Regions from separate parts of the Streptomyces sp. NPDC090442 genome, predicted to be linked through region 1. Evidence: riboswitches for the same ligand, from Rfam matches in the RefSeq annotation. Region 1 holds a riboswitch; each other region holds the start of a gene.

What was found. Region 1 has a riboswitch for cobalamin ahead of cobN (cobaltochelatase subunit CobN). Riboswitches for the same ligand answer to the same signal wherever they lie in the genome.
Region 2: it holds a riboswitch for cobalamin, as region 1 does, so the genes downstream of both, ACIQU6_RS19235 (HoxN/HupN/NixA family nickel/cobalt transporter) here and cobN (cobaltochelatase subunit CobN) in region 1, are expected to answer to the same signal.
Region 3: it holds a riboswitch for cobalamin, as region 1 does, so the genes downstream of both, ACIQU6_RS31205 (CbtB-domain containing protein) here and cobN (cobaltochelatase subunit CobN) in region 1, are expected to answer to the same signal.

Annotation. Positions count from the first base shown of each region.
Region 1 covers NZ_JBIVXW010000001.1:131,488-139,377, forward strand. The annotation lists gene cobN (cobaltochelatase subunit CobN) at 1-3,175, opposite strand, end outside; cobalamin riboswitch at 3,208-3,360, opposite strand; gene cobG (precorrin-3B synthase) at 3,444-4,970, shown strand; gene ACIQU6_RS00635 (precorrin-8X methylmutase) at 4,967-5,599, shown strand; gene ACIQU6_RS00640 (precorrin-2 C(20)-methyltransferase) at 5,596-7,167, shown strand; gene ACIQU6_RS00645 (cobalt-precorrin-6A reductase) at 7,182-7,890, opposite strand, start outside.
Region 2 covers NZ_JBIVXW010000025.1:85,453-93,342, reverse strand. The annotation lists gene ACIQU6_RS19235 (HoxN/HupN/NixA family nickel/cobalt transporter) at 73-1,245, opposite strand; cobalamin riboswitch at 1,278-1,471, opposite strand; gene ACIQU6_RS19230 (collagenase) at 1,772-3,742, opposite strand; gene ACIQU6_RS19225 (LysR substrate-binding domain-containing protein) at 3,904-4,863, opposite strand; gene ACIQU6_RS19220 (SRPBCC family protein) at 4,934-5,443, opposite strand; gene ACIQU6_RS19215 (carboxylesterase/lipase family protein) at 5,697-7,295, shown strand; partial or broken gene ACIQU6_RS19210 (sugar phosphate isomerase/epimerase) at 7,399-7,542, shown strand; gene ACIQU6_RS19205 (ArsR/SmtB family transcription factor) at 7,555-7,890, opposite strand, start outside.
Region 3 covers NZ_JBIVXW010000055.1:19,863-27,752, forward strand. The annotation lists gene cobF (precorrin-6A synthase (deacetylating)) at 1-213, shown strand, start outside; gene tsaD (tRNA (adenosine(37)-N6)-threonylcarbamoyltransferase complex transferase subunit TsaD) at 318-1,379, shown strand; gene alaS (alanine--tRNA ligase) at 1,398-4,043, shown strand; cobalamin riboswitch at 4,147-4,300, shown strand; gene ACIQU6_RS31205 (CbtB-domain containing protein) at 4,339-4,560, shown strand; gene ACIQU6_RS31210 (CbtA family protein) at 4,582-5,334, shown strand; gene ACIQU6_RS31215 (histidine phosphatase family protein) at 5,424-6,050, opposite strand; gene ACIQU6_RS31220 (hypothetical protein) at 6,240-6,674, opposite strand; gene ACIQU6_RS31225 (heavy metal-binding domain-containing protein) at 6,755-7,591, opposite strand; gene ACIQU6_RS31230 (heavy metal-binding domain-containing protein) at 7,761-7,890, opposite strand, start outside.

The DNA.
Region 1 (7,890 bases):
TGCCCTTGAGCGCCTTGACGGTGGCGACCATCCCGCCGTGGTACTGGAAGTAGTCGTCGGAGTCGGCGATGTCGTGCTCGCGGGTGTCGGTGTTCTTGGCGGCCACCGCGATGCGCTTGTAGGCGGTCTCCATCTCCTCCCGGGCCGGGCGGCCCTCCAGCCCGCGCCCGTAGGCGTAGCCGCCCCAGACCGTGTAGACCTCGGCGAGGTCGGCGTCGGTGCGCCAGTCACGGGAGTCGATGAGCTGGAGCAGGCCCGCGCCGTAGGTGCCGGGGCGGGAGCCGAAGATCCGGGTGGTGGCGCGGCGTTCGTCCCCGTGCGCGGCGAGGTCCGCCTGGGCGTGGGCCCGGACGAAGTTGCCCTCGGCGGGCTCGTCGAGGCCGGCGACGAGCCGCACCGCGTCGTCGAGCAGGCCGATGACGTGCGGGAACGCGTCGCGGAAGAAGCCGCTGATGCGGAGGGTGACATCGATGCGGGGACGGTCGAGCTCGTCGAGTGGGATGGCCTCCAGGCCGTTGACCCGGCGCGAGGCGTCGTCCCACACGGGGCGGACACCGAGCAGCGCCAGCGCCTCGGCGACGTCGTCGCCGGAGGTGCGCATCGCGCTGGTGCCCCACAGGGACAGGCCCACCGACTGCGGCCAGTCGCCGTTGTCGTCGCGGTAGCGGGCCAACAGCGAGTCGGCGAGCGCCTGTCCGGTCTCCCAGGCGAGCCGTGACGGCACCGCCTTGGGGTCGACGGAGTAGAAGTTGCGGCCGGTCGGCAGGACGTTGACCAGGCCACGCAGCGGCGAGCCGGACGGGCCGGCCGGGACGAAGCCGCCGTTCAACGCGTGGACCGCGTGGTCGAGTTCGGCGGTGGTGGCGGCCAGCCGCGGGACGACCTCCCGGGCGGCGAAGTCGAGGATCGCGGCGACCGCCTCCGGGTGGCCCTCGGCGACCCGGGAGACCGCGGCCCGGTCCCAGTCGACGTCCTCCATGGCCTGGACGAGGCCGCGGGCGACGGCCTCGGCGTCGTCGGCCGCGGTGCGGGTGGCGGCCGACTCGTCCAGCCCGAGCGCCTCGCGGAGCCCGGGCAGCGCGGAGGTGCCGCCCCAGATCTGCCGGGCGCGCAGGATGGCCAGGACGAGGTTGACCCGGGCCTCGCCGGCCGGGGCGGCGCCCAGCACGTGCAGGCCGTCGCGGATCTGCGCGTCCTTGACCTCGCAGAGCCAGCCGTCGACGTGCAGCAGGAAGTCGTCGAACCCGTCGTCCTCCGGGCGCTCCTCCAGGCCGAGGTCGTGGTCCAGCTTGGCGGCCTGGATCAGGGTCCAGATCTGCGCGCGGATGGCGGGCAGCTTGGCCGGGTCCATCGAGGAGATCGCGGCGTACTCGTCGAGCAGTTGCTCCAGGCGCGCGATGTCGCCGTAGGAGTCGGCGCGGGCCATCGGCGGGACGAGGTGGTCGACCAGGGTGGCGTGCACCCGGCGCTTGGCCTGGGTGCCCTCGCCCGGGTCGTTGACCAGGAACGGGTAGATCAGCGGCAGGTCGCCGAGGGCCGCGTCCGGGCCGCAGGCGGCGGACAGGCCGGCGTTCTTGCCGGGCAGCCACTCCAGGTTGCCGTGCTTGCCGAGGTGGACCATGGCGTCGGCGCCGAAGCCGCCGTCGGCGGCGGGTGTGGCGATCCAGCGGTAGGCCGCCAAGTAGTGGTGGGAGGGCGGGAGATCGGGGTCGTGGTAGATCGCGATCGGGTTCTCGCCGAAGCCGCGCGGCGGCTGGATGAGGATCAGCAGGTTGCCGCGGCGCAGGGCGGCCAGCACGATGTCGCCCTCGGGGTTCCGGCTGCGGTCGACGAACATCTCGCCGGGCGGCGGGCCCCAGTGCTCCTCCACGGAGTCGCGGAGCGCCTGCGGCAGCGTGGCGTACCAGCGGCGGTAGTCGGCGGCCGGTATCCGGACCGGGTTGCGGGCCAACTGCTCCTCGGTCAGCCACTCCTGGTCGTGGCCGCCGGCCTCGATGAGGGCGTAGATCAGCTCGTCGCCGTCGCCGGACGCCAGGCCCGGGACCGGCTCGGTGCCGAAGTCGTAGCCCTCGGACCGGAGGCGGCGCAGCAGCTCGACGGCGCTGGCCGGGGTGTCCAGGCCGACCGCGTTGCCGATCCGGGAGTGCTTGGTGGGGTACGCCGACAGCACCAGCGCCAGCCGCTTCTCGGCGGCCGGGATGTGCCGCAACCGGGCGTGCCGGACGGCGATCCCGGCGACCCGGGCGGCCCGTTCGGGGTCGGCGGCGTAGACCGGGAGGCCGTCCTCGTCGATCTCCTTGAACGAGAACGGCACGGTGATCAGCCGCCCGTCGAACTCGGGCACGGCGATCTGCGAGGCGGCGTCGAGCGGCGAGAGCCCCTCGTCGTTCGCCTCCCAGTCGGCCCGCGACCCGGTCAGGCAGAGCGCCTGGAGGATCGGCACGTCCAGGGCGGCCAGCGCGCCGGCGTCCCAGGACTCGTCGTCGCCGCCCGCGGACGCCTCGGCGGGCTTGGTGCCGCCGGCCGCCAGGACGGTGGTCACGATGGCGTCGACCCCGCGCAGCTCCTCGATCAACTCCGTCTCGGGGGCGCGCAACGAGGCGACGAAGAGCGGCGTCGGCCGGCCGCCGGCCCGCTCGATCTGGTCGCAGAGGTCGTGGACGAAGCGGGTGTTGCCGCTCATGTGGTGGGCGCGGTAGTAGAGCACGGCCACCCTCGGACCGGTCGCCTCCGAGGCGGGACGCTCCAGCGGGCCCCAGGACGGCGCGGCCGCGGGCGGCTCGAAGCCGTGGCCGGTGAGCAGCACGGTGTCGCTGAGGAACCGGGCCAGTTGGTCGAGGTTGGCCGGGCCGCCGTGCGCGAGGTAGGCGTGAGCCTCGGCCGCGATGCCGACCGGGACCGTGGACGCCTCCATCAACTGGGCGTCGGGGGCCTGTTCACCGGTGAGCACGACGACCGGGCGGTGCTGGTCCGCGGCCAGCAGCACGTCCAGGCCGTCCTCCCAGGCGCGGATGCCGCCGAGCAGGCGGACCACGACGAGGTCGGTGCCCTCCAGGAGCCCGGGGAGTTCGGCGACGTCGAGGCGGGCGGGGTTGGCGAGCCGGTACGGCACGGGCCCCGTGGCCGCGCGGGCGCTGAGCAGATCGGTGTCGGAGGTCGACAGCAGCAGGATCACGGCGCAGCCCTTCCTCGGGGATTCCACGCCCCGGGTGGTCGTATGGACGGCGGGAGTTCCTGGCTCACCCGGCGCTGGCCGGGTTCACAGTGGCGGGACCGCGCCGGATTCTCACCGGGCTTCCTCCCTTGGCGCCGTCGCTGGCGTCCGGCGGGTCAGCCGACCCGCCGACCTGCATAGTAAGGGCTGCGGCCGGGCCGCGGGAGCGCGCCTGGAGGGGCCGCCCGTACGCCCCCCTCGCCCCGGTTCCGGGATCCGACGCGTAGGTATGCTCGCCGCCATGCCGCCCTCCCCCTCTCGACGCCCCGACCGGGCCGGACCGCCCGTGCGGGACCGCGGTGACGCCTGCCCGGGAGCGCTGCGGCTGCACTCCGCCGCCGACGGCGAACTGGCCCGAGTCCGGCTGCCCGCAGGGGACTTGACGGCAGACCAGGCCCGCGCGCTGGCGGACGCCGCAGAGCGCCTCGGCGACGGTCACCTCTCGCTCACCTCCCGCGGCAACGTCGAACTCCGCGGCCTGCCCGACGACTGCGCCGACCGCCTGGCCGCCCTCCTCGCCGACGCCGGGCTGCTGCCGTCGGTACGTCATGAGCGGATCCGCAACGTACTGGCCTCGCCGCTGGCCGGGCTGGACCACCACACCCCCTCCGACGTGCGGTGGTGGGCCCGGAGCCTGGACGCGCTGCTGTGCGCGAGCGAGCCGGCGACGGCCCTTTCGGGCCGTTTCCTGTTCGCCCTCGACGACGGGCGGGGCGATGTGGCGGGGCTCGGCGGCGATGTGACCTTGCTCGCAGAATCCGGCCGACGGGCTCCGGCGGGCACCGCGTTCGCGCCGGGGGCCGCGTCCGGGCACGGGGCGTTGCTCCGCGTCGGTGCGGACCCGGCGGCGCTGCGGATCGCGGCGGACGACGTCCCGCGGGCGGCGCTGATCGCCGCCGAGACCTTCCTCTCCGCCGCGGCGGAGAGCGACAGCGGCGCCTGGCGGGTCACCGAACTCCCCGCCGCGCGCCCGCTCACCGTCCACGACGTGCGCGGCGCACTGCGGGCCGCGGGCATCACCGCCGAGCCCGCCACATACCCCGCGGCGCCCGGCCCGCGGCCGGCGGTGCCGTACGCCGATGCCACCGTCCCCGGCCCGGTCGAGGGCCCGGACGGCCGCCGCGCCCTGGTGGTCCTGGCGCCGCTCGGCCGGCTGACCGCGGCCCAGTGGCGGCTGCTGGCCGAGGTCGCCGCGGCGGACGGCTCCGGCGCGCTGCGCCTCACGCCCTGGCGCGGCATCGTCGTCCCCGGCCTGCCGGCGAGCGCGGCGGACCGACGGCTGGGCGAGCTCGCCGCCGCCGGTCTGGTCACCGACCCGGCCTCCCCGTGGCGCGGGGTCACCGCCTGCACCGGCCTCCCCGGCTGCGCCAAGTCCCTGACGGACGTGCGGGGGGATGCGTCGGCCGCCCTCGCCGCGGGCCGGCCCGTCCCGGCGGACGGGTCCACCCCGCCCGTCGGCCCGCCTGTCCACTGGTCGGGCTGTGCACGGCGCTGCGGGCATCCGCACGGCGCCTGGATCGACGTCCTGGCGACGCCCGACGGATACCGCACCACCGCCGTGCGCCCCAACTCCCCCGCCCCGACGGATGTTTCACGTGAAACGCCCCGACCGAGCGCCGTTTCACGTGAAACACCACAGGACCCGGCTTCCCGCGTACGGGCCGAACCGGCCGCGGACACACGGGACTTGGCACCCTCCGCCGACGCCCCACGCCCCCCTTCCACCCCTCAACCCACGACCCCGAGGCTCAAGTGACCGCGTTCGACTACGAAAAGGACGGGGCGGCCATCTACCGCCAGTCCTTCGCCACCATCCGCGCCGAGGCGGACCTGTCCGAACTGCCCGCCGATGTCAGCCGGGTCGCGGTCCGCATGATCCACGCCTGCGGCATGGTCGATCTCGTCCGCGATCTGGCCTTCACCCCGGGCGTCGTGGCCAGTGCCCGGGCCGCGCTGCGCGCCGGTGCGCCGATCCTGTGCGACGCCACCATGGTGGCCAGCGGCGTGACCCGCAGGCGACTGCCCGCGGACAACGAGGTGCTGTGCACCCTCGGCGATCCGGCCGTTCCGGAGCTGGCCGCCCGGATGGGCACCACGCGCAGCGCCGCCGCGCTCGAACTGTGGCGGGACCGGCTGGAGGGCGCCGTGGTCGCCTTCGGCAACGCCCCCACCGCCCTCTTCCGGTTCCTCGAAATGATCGAGGAGGGGGCGCCGCGCCCCGCCGCCGTCCTCGGCATCCCGGTCGGCTTCATAGGCGCGGCCGAGTCCAAGGACGCGCTGATCGGCCACCCGTCGAAGCTGGAGCACATCGTGGTGCGCGGGCGGCGCGGCGGCAGCGCCATGGCCGCGGCGGCGCTCAACGCCCTGGCGAGCGAGGAGGAGTGAGCGTGCGCGAGCAGCAGTCCCACAGCGGCGCGCCGGACCAGCCGGCCGCGCACTCCCCGCGGCACTCCGCCGGGCGCCTCTACGGCGTCGGCCTCGGCCCCGGCGACCCGTCCCTGATGACCGTGCGGGCGGTGGAGGTCATCGCCGAGGCCGATGTGGTGGCGTACCACAGCGCCCGGCACGGCCGCTCCATCGCGCGCTCCATCGCCGCCCGGCACCTCCGCCCGGACCACGTCGAGGAGGCCCTGGTCTACCCGGTCACCACCGAGTCGACCGACCACCCCGGCGGCTACCGCGGCGCCCTGGACGAGTTCTACGAGGCGGCGGCGGCGCGGCTCGCGGCCCATCTCGACGCCGGCCGCACGGTCGCGGTGCTCTCCGAGGGCGACCCGCTCTTCTACGGCTCGTACCAGCACATGCACAAGCGGCTGGCGCACCGCTACCCCACCGAGGTCGTGCCCGGCGTCACCTCCATCAACGCCGCCGCGGCCCGGCTGGGCACCCCCCTCACCGAGGCCGACGAGGTACTGACCGTCCTCCCCGGCACGCTGTCCGAGGAGGAGCTGACGGCCCGTCTGAGCGCCACCGACTCCGCGGTGGTGATGAAGCTGGGCCGCACCTTCCCCACCGTCCGCCGCGCCCTGGAGCGCTCCGGCCGGATGCCGGAGGCCCGCTACGTCGAGCGCGCCACGATGGCCGGGGAGCGCACCGGCGCGCTGTCCGACGTCGACGCCGACAGCGTTCCGTACTTCTCCGTCGCGGTCGTCCCCAGCCGCATCGCCACCGCGACCGAGGAGCCGGAGCCGGCCGCCACGGACGCCGGCGAGGTGGTCGTGGTGGGCACCGGGCCGGCCGGGCCGCGCTGGCTCACCCCGGAATCCCGCGGCGCCCTGGCCGCCGCCGCCGACCTCGTCGGCTACGCCACGTACCTGGACCGCGTCCCGGTGCGCCCGGGCCAGCGCCGGCACGCCTCCGACAACAAGGTCGAGTCCGAGCGCGCCGAGTTCGCCCTCGACCTGGCCCGCCGGGGCCGCCGGGTGGCGGTGGTCTCCGGCGGCGACCCGGGCATCTTCGCGATGGCCACCGCGGTCCTCGAAGTAGCGTCCCGGGAGCCCTACCGCTCCGTCCCGGTGCGGGTGCTGCCCGGTGTCACGGCCGCCAACGCCGCCGCCGCCCGCGCCGGCGCCCCCTTGGGCCACGACTACGCGGTGATCTCGCTCTCCGACCGGCTCAAGCCCTGGGAGGTGATCGCCGAACGGCTGCGCGCGGCGGCCGCCGCCGACCTGGCGCTGGCCCTCTACAACCCCGGTTCCCGCAGCCGCACTTGGCAGGTGGCCAAGGCCCGGGACGTCCTGCTGGAGCACCGCGCGCCGGACACCCCGGTCATGCTCGCCCGCGACATCGGCGGCCCCGAGGAGTCGCTGCGCACCGTCCCGCTCACCGACCTCGATCCCACCCAGGTCGACATGCGCACGATCCTGCTGGTCGGCTCGTCACAGACACAGCGGGTGCGGCGCGACGACGGCACGGAGGCGGTCTGGACGCCGCGGCGGTACCCGGAGCGCTGACCCCTCACGGGGCGTCAGCCGAGCAGCGCCCGCACCCACTCCACCGCCGCGTCCGGTTCCGCGGCCACCGGCACGCCCTCCGGGACCGGTGGCCGCTGGACGACCACCACCGGCACCCCTGCCTCCCGGGCGGCGGCCAGCTTGGGCGCGGTCGCCGCGGCGCCGCTGTCCTTCGTCACCAGGACGTCGATGCGGTGGCGGCGCAGCAACTCCCGTTCCCCGTCGAGGGTGAACGGGCCGCGGTCCAGGAGCGTGGTCATCCGGGGCGGGTGCGGGGGCTCGGGCGCGTCCACCGACCTGACCAGGAACCACTGGTCCGTGAGGTGGGCGAAGTGCGCCAGCCCCATCCGGCCGGTGGTCAGGAAGACCCGGCCGCCGAGCGCGGGCAGGACGGCGGCGGCCTCGGCGAGGGTGGGGACCGGGTGCCAGACGTCGCCGGGCTGCGCGCCCCAACCGGGGCGGCGGAGCGCCAACAGGGGAACATGGGCGCAGGCGGCAGCCCGGGCCGCATGGAAACTGATCGTGCCGGCGAAAGGATGGGTGGCGTCGATGAGCGCGTCCACCGCGTGCTCCCGCAGCCAGCGGGCCAGGCCCTCGGGGCCGCCGAACCCACCGATGCGCACCTCCCCGGCGGGCAGCCGCGGCGCCGCCACCCGACCGGCCAGTGAACTCGTCACCCGCACCCCCGGCTCCGCCGCCAACGCCGCGGCCAGCCGGCGGGCC
Region 2 (7,890 bases), on a different contig from region 1:
GACGGCGGCGCCCCCGTCGGGCTCCGGTGACACTGCCGGAGCCCGACGGGGGCGCGGGTGTTACGGCGACGGTCAGCCGGTCTCGTTGGCCGTGCCGGCTTCGTCGGTGGCGTCGGCTCCGCCGGCCTTGTCGGCGTTGTCCGCCTTCTGGCCCCAGCGGTGTTCCAGCTTGGCCAGGCGCCAGTAGGTCAGGGCGCAGGCCCAGACGACCACGAACAGGCCGACGATGAGGTAGCCGACGTTGTTGAGGTCGATGTTGGAGATCCAGTCGGTGAGCCCGTCCCGCCAGCCGAGGTTGTCGTGCAGCACGCCGATGAGCTCGATGGTGCCGATGAGGAAGGCGACCGCGATGGACAGGCCGGTGATGGTGAGGTTGTAGTAGACCTTGCGCACCGGGTTGGCGAACGCCCAGTGGTAGGCGAAGTTCATGAAGGTGCCGTCGAGCGTGTCGAAGAGGCTCATTCCGGCCGCGAAGAGCAGCGGCAGGCAGAGGATCGCGTACCAGGGCAGGCCGGCGGCGGCGCCGGAACCGGCCATGACCATCAGGGCGACCTCGGTCGCGGTGTCGAAGCCGAGGCCGAACAGCACGCCGACCGGGTACATCTGCCCGGGGCGTCGGATCGACCGGGTCAGCCGGCCCAGGATCCGGTTCATGAAGCCGCGGTTGGCGAGGTGCTTCTCCAGCTCGTGCTCGTCGAACTGTCCGGCGCGCATGGCCTTGAAGACCCGGTAGATCCCGGCCAGCGCGACGAGGTTGAGGGCGGCGATCAGATAGAGGAACGCGCCGGAGATGGTGGTGCCGATGACGCCGAGGGTGACGTGGGCGCCGGAGTTCTCGTTCGCGAGGGTGCCGGCGACCTTAGCGCCGGCGGCGATCAGGCCCGCCATGGCCAGCACGATGGTGGAGTGGCCGATGGCGAACCAGAAGCCCACCGAGACGGGGCGCTGGCCGTCGGCCATCAGCTTGCGGGTGGTGTTGTCGATGGCGGCGATGTGGTCGGCGTCGAACGCGTGCCGCATGCCCAACGTGTAGGCGGTGATACCGAGTCCGACTCCGAAGACCTGCTTGCCGACGGTGTAGTGGTGCGGCGCCACCATGGCGGCCAGGATGACGAAGGCCACCAGGTGCATGGCGGCAATCACCGCGAACAGGACACCGGTGCGTATCCAGTCCTGCCGCTGCCAGCGCTGCGGGAGGGTGGATGCGGTGGTGGATGGCGTGGGGGAATTTTGCAACAGGGGCATATCAGGCAGCCTCTCCAGCACCTCGTGGATGGGTCGTTGTGCGGTGCCGTGGCCGGTCTCCTGGCTTACGGGTCCAACGTCCGCGCAGCCGCCTTCCCGGGCATCAGCTGCCCAGTGGCACCCGCCGTTCCCGGCGGGGATGGCGCGAGGACTTCCCGATCACAGTGGCGAGGGCCGCCCCGGTCTCACACCGGTCTTCCCGAGCACCACGGCGGCAGCAACAGTAGGCCGGTAATCGACCCTCGACAATCTTGTGCAGTTGCGTAATCCGTGCAATGAGGGGGCGCGTGTGAGCACGGGAGGGCGCACTTTTGAGCCAGCTGTGCGACGTGGCGGCTGGGGCGCCGGGGTATTCGATGACGCTCCTGCGCCTGCCGGGGTCCGGCCGGCTGCCGCTCGGGCCCCGCGCACCTCCGCCCCCGCATCGGCGGGCGGCCGATACGGGGGCGGAGGGCGGTGCGACGGTCACGGGGTGGGGCGCGGCCACCGACCGGGTCCGGTCAGCGGGGCGCGGCGTCGCGGATCGTCAGCGTGCCTGTTTGGCGGTGCAACCACCGGACGCGCAGGCCGTCAGCCAGGCGTCGAAGTCGGCGTCGTAGCGGGTGCCGATGTCGCGGTTGTAGACGGCGTAGCCGCCCGCGTAGTCGCCGGTCCTGAAGTGCCCCAGCATGGTGGCGACGTCCTGCGGGTGCTTCTCGAACATGTAGCGGACCGCGAGGTAGCCCCACGGGTAGGTGCGGGTCTCATTGCTGTTGGCGTAGGTGGTCTGGAACAACGTGCTGAGTTTGTAGGTGTGTTGGCCGGCCTGGCGTACCGCCTCGTCGTCGGTGACGCCCCGGTAGCCGTACGAGACGTACTCGGCGAGCCCCTCGATCCACCAGACGTCCGGGACGGTGGTCTGCTGGGTGAAGTCGCCCTTCATGTCGTCGCGGGCGTCGAGGTAGTGGGTGTACTCGTGGTTGAGGTTCCAGATCCGGGCGGGGAAGCCGTCGTCGGAGTCCTTCTGGTACATGATCGACATCGGCTGGTTGTCGGGCTTGGTCGGGTCGCCGACCAGGGTGATGCCGCCGTTGTTGGTGTCGACCCCGTAGATCGCCCCGGCGTAGGTCTGGTAGTCGTTGCGGCTGCCGAAGATGACGAGTTGGACGGTCGACTCGTGTTGGCCGGGTATCGGGCCGTTGTCCTTGACAAGTTGGTGGAAGTACGGGTCCTGCCGCAGCAGGCTGGCGCAGGTGGCGTCGAGGTCGGCGGCGGTCAGGGCCTGTGCGCGGAGGGTGTGGGTCTGGTCGCAGGGGTGGTCGATCGGGAGTGCCGCCTTGGTGAGTTGGCCGGCCAGGTCACACACTCCGTAGGAGGCGCAGTTGGCCTTGTCGTAGAAGTCGACCTGACTGGCGACCGTGACCCACAGGGGCGCGGTCGGGCCGGTGATCTTCGAGGCGTTCAGCAGGCCCTTGACGAGCGGTCGGACCTTGGCCTGGAGGGGTTGGTGTTCGACGTAACGCCCCACGTTCATACCGGCGTTGGAGTCCAGGAAGGAGTTGTCGGTGCCCAGCAGCTTGAGGTGGTCCAGCGCGAACGAGTTGAGCGTGTCGATGATGCTCGGGTCGGCCGTCACCGCCTTGACGTACTCCTCGTTCCAGTTCCCGCGCCAGAGCGGGGTGTAGACGTCGTTGACGGCGGCCAGCATGCTGGGGATGGTGTCGTAGGAGTCGTTGTAGCCCTTGAGCACCCGGTCGTAGACGGCCAGGTAGCGGCCCTGTTCGTTGGCGCTGTCGGAGAGGACCAGGGCCTCGCCGAGCACCTCGCCGTTCCCCGAAGAGACGTCCTTCGAGCGGGAGTTGGCGAAGAAGGCGTCCAGGCCGCCCGCGGTGGCCGTGGCCAGGTTCTGGCCGTACGGGCCCACGTCGGAGGGGTGGTTGTACTGCACGTAGTAGCCGGCGCGCAGGAAGAGCACGAGCTGCCACATCTCGCCGGAGTTGTCACCGGTGTAGGAGGACGCCCCGTCCTTGAAGGCGTTGGCGATGGTGACCATCTGTTCCTCGCGGAACACGTCGTGCGCGTCCCTGCCGGCGAGCGAGAAGAGCGAGTTGACGCACTCCATGGTCGCGGCCTTGACCGCGGTGACCAGGTCGGGTCCGGTGCGGCCGCCGAAGTCGCCCGGGCTGCACGAGGCCGGGGCGGGGCGCTGGCCGCCCCTGTGCTCCGCCGCCGCAGTCGAAGAAGTGGGGGGATTCTTCGCGCTGAGCGGGCGGAGTAGGGCGGGGCCGACCGGCCGGCTCTGGAGCACGGAACGTTCGCCGGAGCCGAGGGTCGGGCCGGTGGGCGAGGGGGCTTTCGGGGACGGGGGGAAGTGCGGCGCGGTGCGATAAGTAGCGTGCTCCACACCGGACTTGGACGAGGGGGTGGCGAGCGCCGGCGTCGCCATGAGACCGGCGATCGTCGCACCGGCGGCCAGGCCGCCGATCACACATCTGGGCCAGGTTAAGCGAGAGCGCATCCCTGCTCCTTCGTGGACGACAGGCGCCCCGGAAGAGGCCGAGGCGTGATCGTCACCTTCTCAAGGCACCCCTCCCGCCGACAACGACGCGTGCCATAGCACCCGGTACCGCCCGGCCATAACAGCCCGCGGGTCGGCGCCCCCGGCCCGTCCGCCACCCCCTACGGCCTGGCCAGACTCCAGGTCCGGGAGGCCCAGGTCCGCAGGTGCGGCGACTGTGCGATCAGCGCGCGGTAGGCCGCGGAGGCCGCGCCGACCAGGGTGTCGGCGCACTCGTCGGCCAGGCTCTCCCGCCGCCAGGCCAGCACATAGCGGCACCACAGCGGCGTTCCGATCAGTGGCTTGACAACGACGCCGGGAATCGGCCGGAGCGTCGCCTGCACGACCGCCACCCCGAGGCTCTCCGCGATCATGCTCTGCAACTGGAGCTGGTCGCCGAGGAATTCGTGCACCGCGGCCGGGACGAATCCGGCCGACTCGCAGGCCGCGTAGAACACCCCGGGCCAGCCCGCCCCGTCGTCCGGCGTCACGAACCAGGCACTGTCGGCCAGCTCCGCGAGCCCCACCTCCACCCGGTGCCTGAGCCGGTGCCGCGCCGACAGGGCGAGGAAGGACGGCTCGGTGACGATCCCGCGGTGCGCCACCGCGGCCGAGTGCCGCAGCTCCAACCCCGGGTAGTCGGCCGCGATGGCCGCGTCCACCGCACCGCCCTCCAGCAGGCGGACGATCTCCGACGACGCGTACACGCTGCTCACCGTGAGCGCGACATCGGGCAGTCGGCTCCGCAGCCGGGCCACCATCCCGGACAGGACCGGGGAGTTGGTCGCAGCCAGGCGGAGCAGCCGGCGCGATCCGGCCGCGTTCCCGCCCGGCCGGCGCCCGATGGCCTCCGCCCGGGCCAGTACGTCGCGGGCCTGCGCCAGGACCTCCGTACCGTACGGGGTCAACTCCACGCCCGACGCGTTCCGCTCGAACAGCGGGGCCCCGAAGTGCCGCTCGATGCGCCGGAGTTGGGTGCTCATCGCCGGCTGCGAGTAGCCCAGCTCCGCCGCGGCCCGCCCCACGCTCCCGACGTCGGCGATCGCACACAGCACCCTCAGGTGCCGAAGCTCCAGCTCCATGCGCACGCTCCTTCCGCTCGACCGGGGAGACGCCGGCGCCGACACCGATGACGACGCCAACGTCGGTGCCTCACGCGGACGTTGGGCGTGGACTCGGCTCCGACTCCAGATGGGCCTTGAGGCGTTCGAGCGTGGTGCCGATGTGAGTGCCGTTGGCCGACCTGCGGTCGAGCACACCGGTGATGAGGACGGCGGCGGGGACGAACCACAGCGGCACCCGCATCCAGTTGGTCTCGGTGACCGTGCAGCCGTCCCCGGTGGGCTCGATGTCGTACTGCCAGCGCGAGATGGGGAGGGCGAGCGGCGTCGCCGTCACCTCGTAGGCGAAGCGCCGGGCGGGTTCGGCGTCGGTCACACGGCAGCGGGTGGCCCATCGGCGCGGGCCGTTGCGGTTCCAGCCCTGGAAGCGCGCGCCCACGGCCGGGCCGCTGGCGCCGCCCAACCAGCGGGCGCGGTACGCCTCCTCGGCGAAGCGGACCATGACGGTCGGGTCGCTGACGACCGCGTACGCCTCGGCCGGGCTGACGCCGATCGCGACGGTGCCGGTGGCGGCGGGCTCCGGGAACCGGGGTATGTGCATCGGGCTTCTCCTCCGCTGATGTCGTCGGCGATTACATCAGCGGAGGAGACGGCCGTACAAGACTGTCGCCGCGGCTTCGGGGCGCCGCCCGCCCCTCCCACCCGGGACAAATGTCATGCCGGGGTCCATGAGGCTTGGCCCTACCGGGAGTTCGGCCGGGCGGCGAGGCTGGGGCGTGAGCACAACGCAGGGAAACACCAGAGGCCGACGGGTTCAACGGGGGTCGGCCACTACCCGACTCAACGGAGGAGAAATGAGGTTCACCTCGCGTCGCCTCGTGCCGTTCGTACTGGCCGCCGGGCTCACCGGGGCCGCCTGTCTGGGGTCGTCCGCCGTGGCGGCGCCGCCGGAGCGGCCGGTGGTGGCCACCGATGCGGGCTCGGTGCGCGGCGTCGAGCACGGGGACTACCGGACGTTCGCCGGGGTCCCGTATGCCGCGCCGCCCGTGGGCCGGCTGCGGTGGCGGCCGCCCGCCCCGGTCCGACCGTGGTCGGGCGTGCGGGACGCCGATCGCCCCGGCAGCGCCTGCCCGCAGACACCCAACGGGGAGGTCCGCGGCGGCAGTACGAACGAGGACTGCCTGTATCTGAACGTCACCGCCCCGAGGACGGATCGGCACCGGCCGCTGCCGGTCGTGGTGTGGCTGCACGGCGGCGGATTCCTCACCGGCACCGGCAGCAGCTACGACGCGCACCGGATGGCCGTGCGCGGCCGGGTCGTCGTGGTGACGGTCAACTACCGGCTGGGGATCTTCGGCAACTTCGGCTATCCGGACCTGCCCGGCTCGGGCGACTTCGGACTGGCCGACCAGCAGGCGGCGCTGCGCTGGGTGCAGCGCAACGCCGGCTCCTTCGGCGGCGACCGGCACAACGTCACCCTCGCCGGGGAGTCGGCCGGCGGAATGAGCACCTGCACCCAGCTCACGTCGCCGAGCGCGGCCGGGTTGTTCGCCAAGGCGATCGTTCAAAGCGGCGCCTGCGCGGTCGATTTCGGCAGGAACGCCGTCTATCCGGGGGTCGGTCACTTCTCCCCCTGGATCTCACAGACGGATCTCCGGTCCGCTGGCCGTCAGGACGCCGCGAAACTGGGTTGCGCACAGCCCGCCCGGGCACTGTCGTGCCTGCGCGGCAAGCCCGTCGCCGCACTCCTGAGCGCCAACACGGACTTCCAACAGGTCTCCTACGGCACGCCACTGGTGCCGCAACGCCCGGTGACCGCACTGCGCCAGGGCCGGTTCCACAAGGTCCCCGTCCTCCAGGGCCACACCCGCGACGAGATGCGGGCCTTCGTCGCCACCCTGCAACACCAGCAGCCGATCACCGCGGACTCCTACCGCGCCCTGCTGCGAGACACCTTCGGCGACCGCGCCCGGCAGTGGGCGGCGGTCTACTCCCCCGCCACCTACGGCACCCCCGCGCTGGCCTGGGCGGCGCTCAACACCGACCGGGTCTTCGCCTGCCCGACCCTCGCCACCGACCGGCTGCTGGCCCGTCAAACCCCCACCTACGCCTACGAGTTCGCCGACCGTCAGGCACCCAACGTCGGCTATCCCGAATCTCCGCAACTCCCGTTGGGCGCCGCACACGCCACCGAGCTCGCCTACCTCTTCGACCTCGGCGGCCGGCACGCCCGCTTCACCGCCGCCCAGGACGCCCTGGCCGGGCAGATGGTCGACTACTGGACGACCTTCGCGCACACCGGCGCGCCCCACGCCCGGGACCTGCCGCGCTGGCCGCGGATGTCGACCGACGACACCGACCCCTACGTCCAGCAGCTCAACACCGGGCCGGGCGGCATCCACCGCGCGGACTTCGTCACCGACCACCACTGCCGGCTCTGGTCGCACGCATAAGCGCGAGGTCTGAGCCGGGGCCGCGTACCGACAGGGGTACGCGGCCCCGGTTCACGGCCGGTTCGTGCGTTCCCAGCCGCGGCCGGGCGGCCGGGGGGCGCTGGTCGACTGGGACGCCTTCTTCGGCACCCTGCGGGAACTGGACTTCGACGGCGTGGCCACCGCCTGCGTCCTCGCCCGGGAGGAACGCGCCGACGACTCCTCGGCGTTCATGCTCGACCGCATCACCAAGGAGCTGGCCCGCTGACTCCCTGGCCGCCTACCGCCGGGGCGACGGCTCGCCCTGCCCGCCCTGGAGATCGGCCAGCAGCTCCGCCTGTCCGGCCAGCACTCCGGACAGGATCGCCCGCGCCACCCGCAGCAGCTCGGCCACGTGCGGGCTGGTCAGTGCGTAGTAGACGGTCGAGCCCTCTTTGCGGGTCGTGACCAGGTTCATCCTGCGCAGGACCGCCAACTGCTGGGAGAGGTTCGCGGGTTCGACGCCCACTTCCGGCAGCATCTCGGCCACCGCGTGCTCGCGCTGGCTCAGCAGTTCCAGGACGCGGATGCGCACGGGGTGGCCGAGCGTCTTGAAGAACTCGGCCTTCAGCCGGTA
Region 3 (7,890 bases), on a different contig from region 1:
GACGCCCACGAGTCGTTCGGCCGGTTCGAGACGGACGACGTCTGGATCTACTGGGGCGCCTATCTCGGCACGCCCGACGAGCTCCTGGTCGCCGGCCCCGTGCGCGAGGTCGCGGACCGGATCAGGCGGCTGCGGAGCGAGGCGCGGGACCGGCACGGCTGGATCATGGACACCTATCTGCTGCGCCTGGTCGACGAGGACCGCGAGGAGTGATGGCCGGGCGCGGGGCGGAGGGCGGACACGAGGGCCGCGGCTTATTGCACATCACTTGCAATTACCATTGATGGGCAATGAGTGGGTGTCGTGAGGGAGTGGCCATGCCGCAGGGCCGGATCGTGCTCGGTATCGAGTCGTCGTGCGATGAGACCGGGGCCGGGATCGTGTCGGACGGACGGCTGCTCGCGCACGCGGTGGCGTCGAGCATGTCCGAGCACGCCCGGTTCGGCGGGGTGGTGCCGGAGATCGCCGCCCGCGCCCATCTGCACTCCTTCACGCCGGTGGTGCGGGAGGCCCTGGACCAGGCGGGGCTGCGGCTGAGCGACCTCGACGCCGTCGCCGTCACCACCGGCCCCGGCCTGTCGGGGGCCCTCCAGGTGGGGCTCGCGGGAGCGAAGAGCCTGGCGTACGCGGCCGGGGTGCCCCTCTACGGGGTCCATCACCTGGCCGGCCATGTCGCGGCCGACACCCTGGAGCACGGCCCGCTGCCCGATCCGTGCCTGGTGCTGATCGTCTCCGGTGGCCACACCTCGCTGCTGCTGGTGCGGGACCTCGTCCGCGATCCGATCCTGCACCTGGGCGACACCATCGACGACGCCGCCGGCGAGTGCTTCGACAAGGCGGCCCGGATCTTCGGCCTGCCCTACCCCGGGGGCCCGGCGATCGACCGGGCGGCCCGGGACGGGAACCCCTGCGCCGTCGCCTTCCCCCGCCCGCTGACGAGCGGGAAGGGCGACCCGTACGCGTTCTCGTTCTCCGGCCTGAAGACGGCCGCGGCGCGCTGGGCCGAGTCGTACCGACTCCGGGGCGCCGAGCTCCCGTTGGCCGACGGCGCCGCCTCGCTCCAGGAGGCGGTCGCGGACGTGCTGACCCGTAAGGCGCTGGCCGCCTGCCGGGAGTACGAGGTGCGCACGCTGGTCGTGGTGGGCGGGGTGGCCGCCAACTCCCGGGTCCGGGCGCTCGCGGAGGAGCGGTGCGCGGCCGCGGGGGTGGAACTGCGGGTGCCGCCGCTGACGTTGTGCACCGACAACGGCGCGATGATCGCCGCGGTCGGCGACCTGCTGGTGCGCGCGGGCGCCGCCCCGGCCCAACTGAGCGTGTCCATCGACCCGTCCGCGCCGTTGGAGTACGCCGCGCTGCATCCCGCCCTCGTTCCCGCCTGAGTCGATTCGGAGCACACCTTGCGCACCGCCGAAATCCGTTCCCGCTTCCTCACGTTCTTCGCCGACCGCGGTCACACCGTGGTGCCCAGCGCCCCGCTGCCCACGCCGGATCCCACCCTGCTGTTCGTCAACGCCGGCATGGTCCCGTTCAAGCCCTATCTGACCGGTGAGCAGGAGGCGCCGTGGCCGCGGGCGACCAGCGTGCAGAAGTGCGTGCGCACGCTCGACATCGAGGAGGTCGGGAAGACCACCCGGCACGGCTCGTTCTTCCAGATGAACGGGAACTTCTCCTTCGGGGACTACTTCAAGGAGCAGGCCATCGCCTTCGCCTGGGAGCTGTCCACCTCCCCGGTCGCGGACGGGGGTTACGGCCTGGACCCGGCGAAGATCTGGGTGACCGTCCACCACTCCGACGACGAGGCGCGCGGCCTGTGGCGCAGGCTCGCGGGGCTGCCCGACGAGCGGATCGTGGCCCGGGGCGACGAGGACAACTTCTGGTCGATGGGCGTGCCCGGCCCGTGCGGTCCGTGCTCGGAGCTGTACTACGACCGGGGTCCGGCGCTCGGCCGCGCGGGCGGCCCGGCGGTCGACGAGGACCGCTACATGGAGTTCTGGAACCTGGTCTTCATGCAGGACGAACGCGGCGAGGGCGCCGGCAAGTCCGGCTACCCGATCCTCGGCCGGCTGCCCCGCCCCAACATCGACACCGGCATGGGCCTGGAGCGGATGGCCACCCTCCTCCAGGGCAAGGACAACCTCTACGAGATCGACGAGACCCGGCCCGTCCTCGACCGCGCCGCGGAGCTCGCCGGGGTCCGCTACGGCGCGGAGCACCAGACGGACGTCCGGCTGCGGGTGGTCGCCGACCACGTCCGCACCGCGTTGATGCTGCTCGCCGACGGCACCGCGCCCGGCAACGAGGGCCGCGGCTACGTCCTGCGCCGCATCCTGCGCCGCGCCGTCCGCTCGATGCGCCAACTCGGCTACCAGGACCCCGCCCTGCCCGCACTGCTGGCGGTGGCGCGGGACTGCATGGCCCCCAGCTATCCGGAGGTCGCGGACGCCTATGCGCGGATCTCCGACCAGGCGCGCGGGGAGGAGGACGCCTTCCGCGCCACGCTGCGGCAGGGCACCACCGTCCTGGACACCGCCGTCGCCCGGGTACGGGAGGAGGGCGGGCGCACCCTGCCGGGCCGGCAGGCGTTCCTGCTGCACGACACCTACGGGTTCCCCATCGACCTCACCCTGGAGATGGCGGCCGAACAGGGCGTCGAGGTCGACCGCGAGGGCTTCACCGCCCTGATGAACGAGCAGCGGGAGCGGGCCCGCGCCGACGCCCGGGCCCGCAAGTCCGGTGGCGCGGCCGACACTTCGGCGCTGCGCTCGCTGCTGGACGCGCACGGTCCCACCGACTGGCGGGCGTGGGAATCCCTGACCGCCGAGGCCCGGGTCCTGGGCGTGGTCGGCGCGGCCGGCCCGGTCCCGGTCGCCCGCGAGGGCGAGATCGTCACCGTCGTCCTGGACCGCTCCCCCTTCTACGCCGAGTCCGGCGGCCAGGACAGCGACGCCGGCCGCCTCTCCGGCGCCTCCACCGAGGCCGAGGTCCTCGACGTGCAGCGGGCGCTGCCGGGGCTGATCGCCCACCAGATCCGGGTCACCGCAGGCGAGTTGGCCGTCGGCGACGAGGTGGTCGCCGCGGTCGATGCCGAGTGGCGGCTGGGCGCCCGGCAGGCCCACTCCGGCACCCACGTCCTGCACGCGGCGCTGCGCGAGATCCTCGGCCCGACGGCCCTCCAGTCCGGCTCCTACAACCGGCCCGGCTATCTGCGCCTGGACTTCCCCTGGCGCGGCGCCCTCTCCCCCACCGTCCGCAGCGAGGTCGAGGAGGCCGCCAACCGGGCGTTGCGCAGGGACCTGCCGGTGGGCGTGCGGTGGATGACACTGCCCGAGGCCAAGGAGATCGGCGCGCTCGCCCTGTTCGACGAGACGTACGGGGAGCAGGTGCGGGTGGTCGAGATCGGCGGCGCCTGGTCGCGCGAACTGTGCGGCGGCACCCATGTCGAGCACGCCGCGCAGATCGGCACGGTCGCCCTGACCGGCGAGTCCTCGGTCGGCGCCGGCATGCGGCGGCTGGAGGCGGCGGTGGGCATCGAGGGCTTCGACTACCTCGCCCGCGAACGCGATCTGGTCTCCCGGATCGCCGAGCAACTGGGCTCCCCGCGCGCGGAGTTGCCCGAGAAGATCGGCGGCCTGCTGGACCGGTTGAAGGCCGCCGACCGCGAGAACGCCCGGCTGAAGGCCGTGGCCACCGCGGCGCGGGCCGCCGAGCTGGCCGCCACCGGCGTGGACGCCGACGGCACCCTGGTCGTCACCGCCACCGCGGAGGGCCCGGCCGCCGATGCGCGCGCCCTGGCCCTGGCCGTCCGCGACCGGCTCCCGACGGACCGCCCCGGCCTGGCGGCGGTCGCCGGCGACGACGGCGCGCTCGTAGTCGCCCTCAACGGCGCCGCCGCGGCCGCCGGGTTGGACGCGTCCACCGTGGTCAAGCGGCTGTTGGACGGCCGCGGTGGCGGCTCCAAGGCGGTCGCGCAGGGCGGCGGGGTGCCCGTCGAGCGGCTGCGCCGCCTCCTGGCGGAGCTGCCGCAGGTCGTCGGGCGGGGGTGAGCGGCGGCGGCTGGAGTTGCCGGACTGACCAGCGGTTCCCCGCCCGTCACCCGGCCGGTAGCCCGGCGCGAGAGGAAGATCACGTCGGGTGACCCGCATTTTGGCCATGCACCTGCCACGCGGTATCGTCAGCGCGATTATTGACGACGGCATGGCGGAAGCCGGTGGGAAACCGGCACGGTCGCGCCACTGTGAGCGGGACGTCCAACGCGTTGGGCGTCCCGTGAGTCAGACCCGCAGCCGTCGACCTGTGCACCACCGAGATGGGACGCGAACTCCCAGAGGAGGCCCTGCCATGGCGCAGTCCATCGCCCAGCCGACCGCCGGCTCCCCCGCGGTACCCACCAAACTGCCGCTCAGGGCGATAGCCCCCTGGGCGCTCTTCTTCGGCATCCTGATGCTCGTCCTGCTCTACTTCGTCGGCGCCGAGCAGGGCGCCACCTCCGTCTTCAACGGCACGGACATCCACGAGTGGGTGCACGACGGCCGCCACCTGCTCGGCTTCCCCTGCCACTGACGCGAGGGACGCCGCACGCCCATGAACTCCACAACGGTCCGAAACCTCCTCGTCCGTGGCATGCTCGCCGGCCTCGCAGCCGGTGTGCTCGCGCTGGTCGTCGCCTATCTCCTCGGTGAGCCCAACGTCGACAGCGCGATCCGGTTCGAGGCCGCCCACTCCCACGAGCACGAGAGGGAAGTCGTCTCCCGCTCCCTCCAGTCCACCGCCGGCCTCGCCACCGGTGTACTGGTCTACGGGGTCGCCTTCGGTGGCATCGCCGCCCTCGCCTTCTCCTTCGCGCTCGGCCGCGTCGGCCGCTTCGGCCCCCGGGCGACCGCGCTGCTGCTGTCCGGCTGCGCGCTGCTCGCCGTGTACGTGGTGCCGTTCCTCAAGTACCCGGCCAATCCGCCGTCCGTCGGCGAACCCGACACCATCGGCAAACGCACCGCCCTGTACTTCCTGATGATGCTGCTCAGCGTGCTGCTGGCGCTCGCGGCCACCATCCTGGGCAAGCGCCTGGCGCCGAAGTCGGGTACCTGGTACGCGACCGTCGTCGCGGTGGTCGCCTTCGCCGTCGTGATCGGTGTGGCCTATGCCGTCCTGCCCGCGATCAACGAGGTACCGACGGCCTTCCCGGCCACCCTGCTGTGGCGGTTCCGGCTCTCCGCCCTGGCCATCCAGGCCGTGCTGTGGGGTGGCTTCGGCCTCCTCTTCGGTGAGTTGGCCGAGCGGCTGCTGCATCCGCGGGCCGAGGCCGCTGCCGCCGGCCGAGCGGTCCCCGTCGAGAGCTGACGCCCGTACCGCAGACGTCCGAGAGGGCCCCGGAATCTCCGAGGGCCCTCTCTGGCGTCTGCGGTACGGGGCCGGACCGGCCGGGACGCTCAGAGCTTCGCCGCGGTGTCCGGCGGGGGCGGGGGTGATGACGGAGACGATGACGTGGGCAGGGCCTGGCCGAGCCGCAGGTTCCAGCGGCCGGCCCGACCGCTGAGTTCCGTGGCCGCCAACGGGGGCGCGTCCAGCCGCCAGAAGGCCGGCGCGGGCAGGCCGAGGACGTGTACGACCGCCGCCCGCACCACCTCCGGCTCGACGACGGCGAGCGTCCGGCCGTCCGGCGGCAGCGCGTCCAGCCAGCGCGCGACGCGTCCGCACAAGTCCTGCACCGACTCGCCACCGTGCGGCGCGCACGTCGGGTCGGCGAGCCAACGGCCCACGGCCTCCGGCTCGACGACCCCCACCTCGTCGAGGGTCCGGCCCGTCCAACGGCCCACGTCGAGACCGCTCAACTCGGCCGCGTCCGCGCCGTCGAGGCCGAGCGCGGCGGCCGTCTGACGACAGCGCGCGCTCGGGGAGACGCGCACCCGAGCGGCCCGGGGAAGCGACCCGGCGGCCGAACGGGCCCTGGCGGCGGCGCTGTCGTCGATCGCGTCACCGTCGGCGCCGCCGCCAAAACGGGCCTGCCGCAGTGACCGGCTCATCGCGGGCGTGATGAGGGTGACGCGACTGGTCACGGGGGTGCCTCCTGCTGGGTTGCGGTACGCGGGGTGTGGTGTGCGGTACGGGGTTCTGGGGACGAAGGCAAGCGATCGACATGCCACTTGGTCAGGTGTCGCCGCCGCACCCGACGCCCGACCCACGGGGTCGGCCCAGGCACCGAGGAGGCTCGACCCACCCCTCCGTCGGTGTGCCTGCGGTGGGTGTCACCCGCCCAACAGCAGCCGCTCCAGGGCTGCCCGCGCCCGGGAGTCGGACTCGGCGCGGGTGGCGATGGCCTCGGCCAGCTCCCGCACCCACTCGTCCAGGGCCACCGGGCGCCGGGAGAGGATCACTCCCCGCACCTCCCGGCACACCTCGCCGCTCGGGCGGCCGCCGGAGAGGTTCAGTACCAAGCGCTGCTCGCCCAGTGCGACGTCCAGGCACACCACCCTGCCCTCCCGGCCGGCCAGTCGATCGGCCATGCCGCGCTTGCGCTCGATCGCCACCGACCCCGGCGGCAGCGCGTCCGCCAGCGTCCCGGTGAGCACCTGGGCGTACACCTCCAGGTCGGCGGCGTCCCGGCGCAGTGCGGCGGCGAGCAGCTCGACGGAGGCGGGATCGCCGCCGGGCTCGGGCGGCACGGGGAGGTAGGAGGACATCGACAGCGGCCTTTCGTTTCGGTCTGGGTCCAACGGATCGCGTGCTACGGCCCGTCCGATGGGTCAGGGTCGGACGGGCCCTACCCGTCCAGGCTCAGCACCATCGTCGGGCGTTCGATGACGTGGTCGTCGCGCAGTGGCCGCACCGCCGTGCCGATGGCGAAGAACTCGGTGGTGTGCCCGCCCCAGCGGTGGTTGTGGGAGTTGAGTTGCACCCCCACGATGCCCTCGGCGTGCAGCTCCTCCGCCTCCCGCTGCATCCGCTCCATCGCCAACTCCCGTGCGTCGTAGAGCGCTTGGGTGAACGGCTCGATCTCCACGTTCTTGCCGATGTTGGAGAACATCGAACCGAGTTTCTGGTGGGCGATGTGGTACACGCAGGTGCCCATCACCATGCCCAGGGGGGCGTACCCGGCCCGGACCAGGGTCCAGAAGTCCTGTCCGCTCAGGTCGGAGGTGAACGGCTGCCCCTTGGCGTTGCGCCAACTGCCGTTGCCGCCGGGCGCGGGCGCGTCCGCCTTGACCGCGGTGCCGATCGCGATGAACTCGGCGATGTCGTTGCCGAACTCCCGCGCCTCGACGGAGAGTCGCACGCCCACGATGCCGTCGGCGCCGAGCTGTGCCGCCTCGGCCTCCATCCGGGTCATGGCCAACTCCCGGGCGTGGTACATGGCCTGGCTCAACGTGGTGAGCTCCTGGTTTTTTCCCCAACGCCCGAGCTGGATGCCCACGTGGTAGATCGAACTGCCCAGGACCAGGCCGAGCGGTCGGAACCCCGCCTCCCGCACGAGCAGGAACTCGTTGACCGTCAGGTCACTGGTGAAGAGCGAGCCCCCCGGTCGGCCGGGCTGGAGTTCGGCCAGCCGCCGCATCGCATCGGCCGGTACGCCCTGGGCTGTCGGGTCGGTGGCGGTCATCAGCGGTCCCCCTCGGGAAAGTGTCTGGTGGTGAGGTGATGATGGGCGGTTGGTGCCGGGTGGGTGGTGACGGCGGCGGACGGGGACCCTCGCGTCGGCGGGCGCGTCGTCACGTGGAGCGCCGTCACGTGGAGCGCCGTCACGTGGAGCGCCGTCACGTGGAGCGCCGTCACGTGGAGCGCGCACGGCGCCGGTTGGCATCCAGCGGCATCACGGTCAGGGTGCGCGGCTGCGCCTCCCGGCGAACGGTGAAGGCGGCCACCGAGGTGCCGATCAGGGTGGCCTCGGCGACGTGGTCC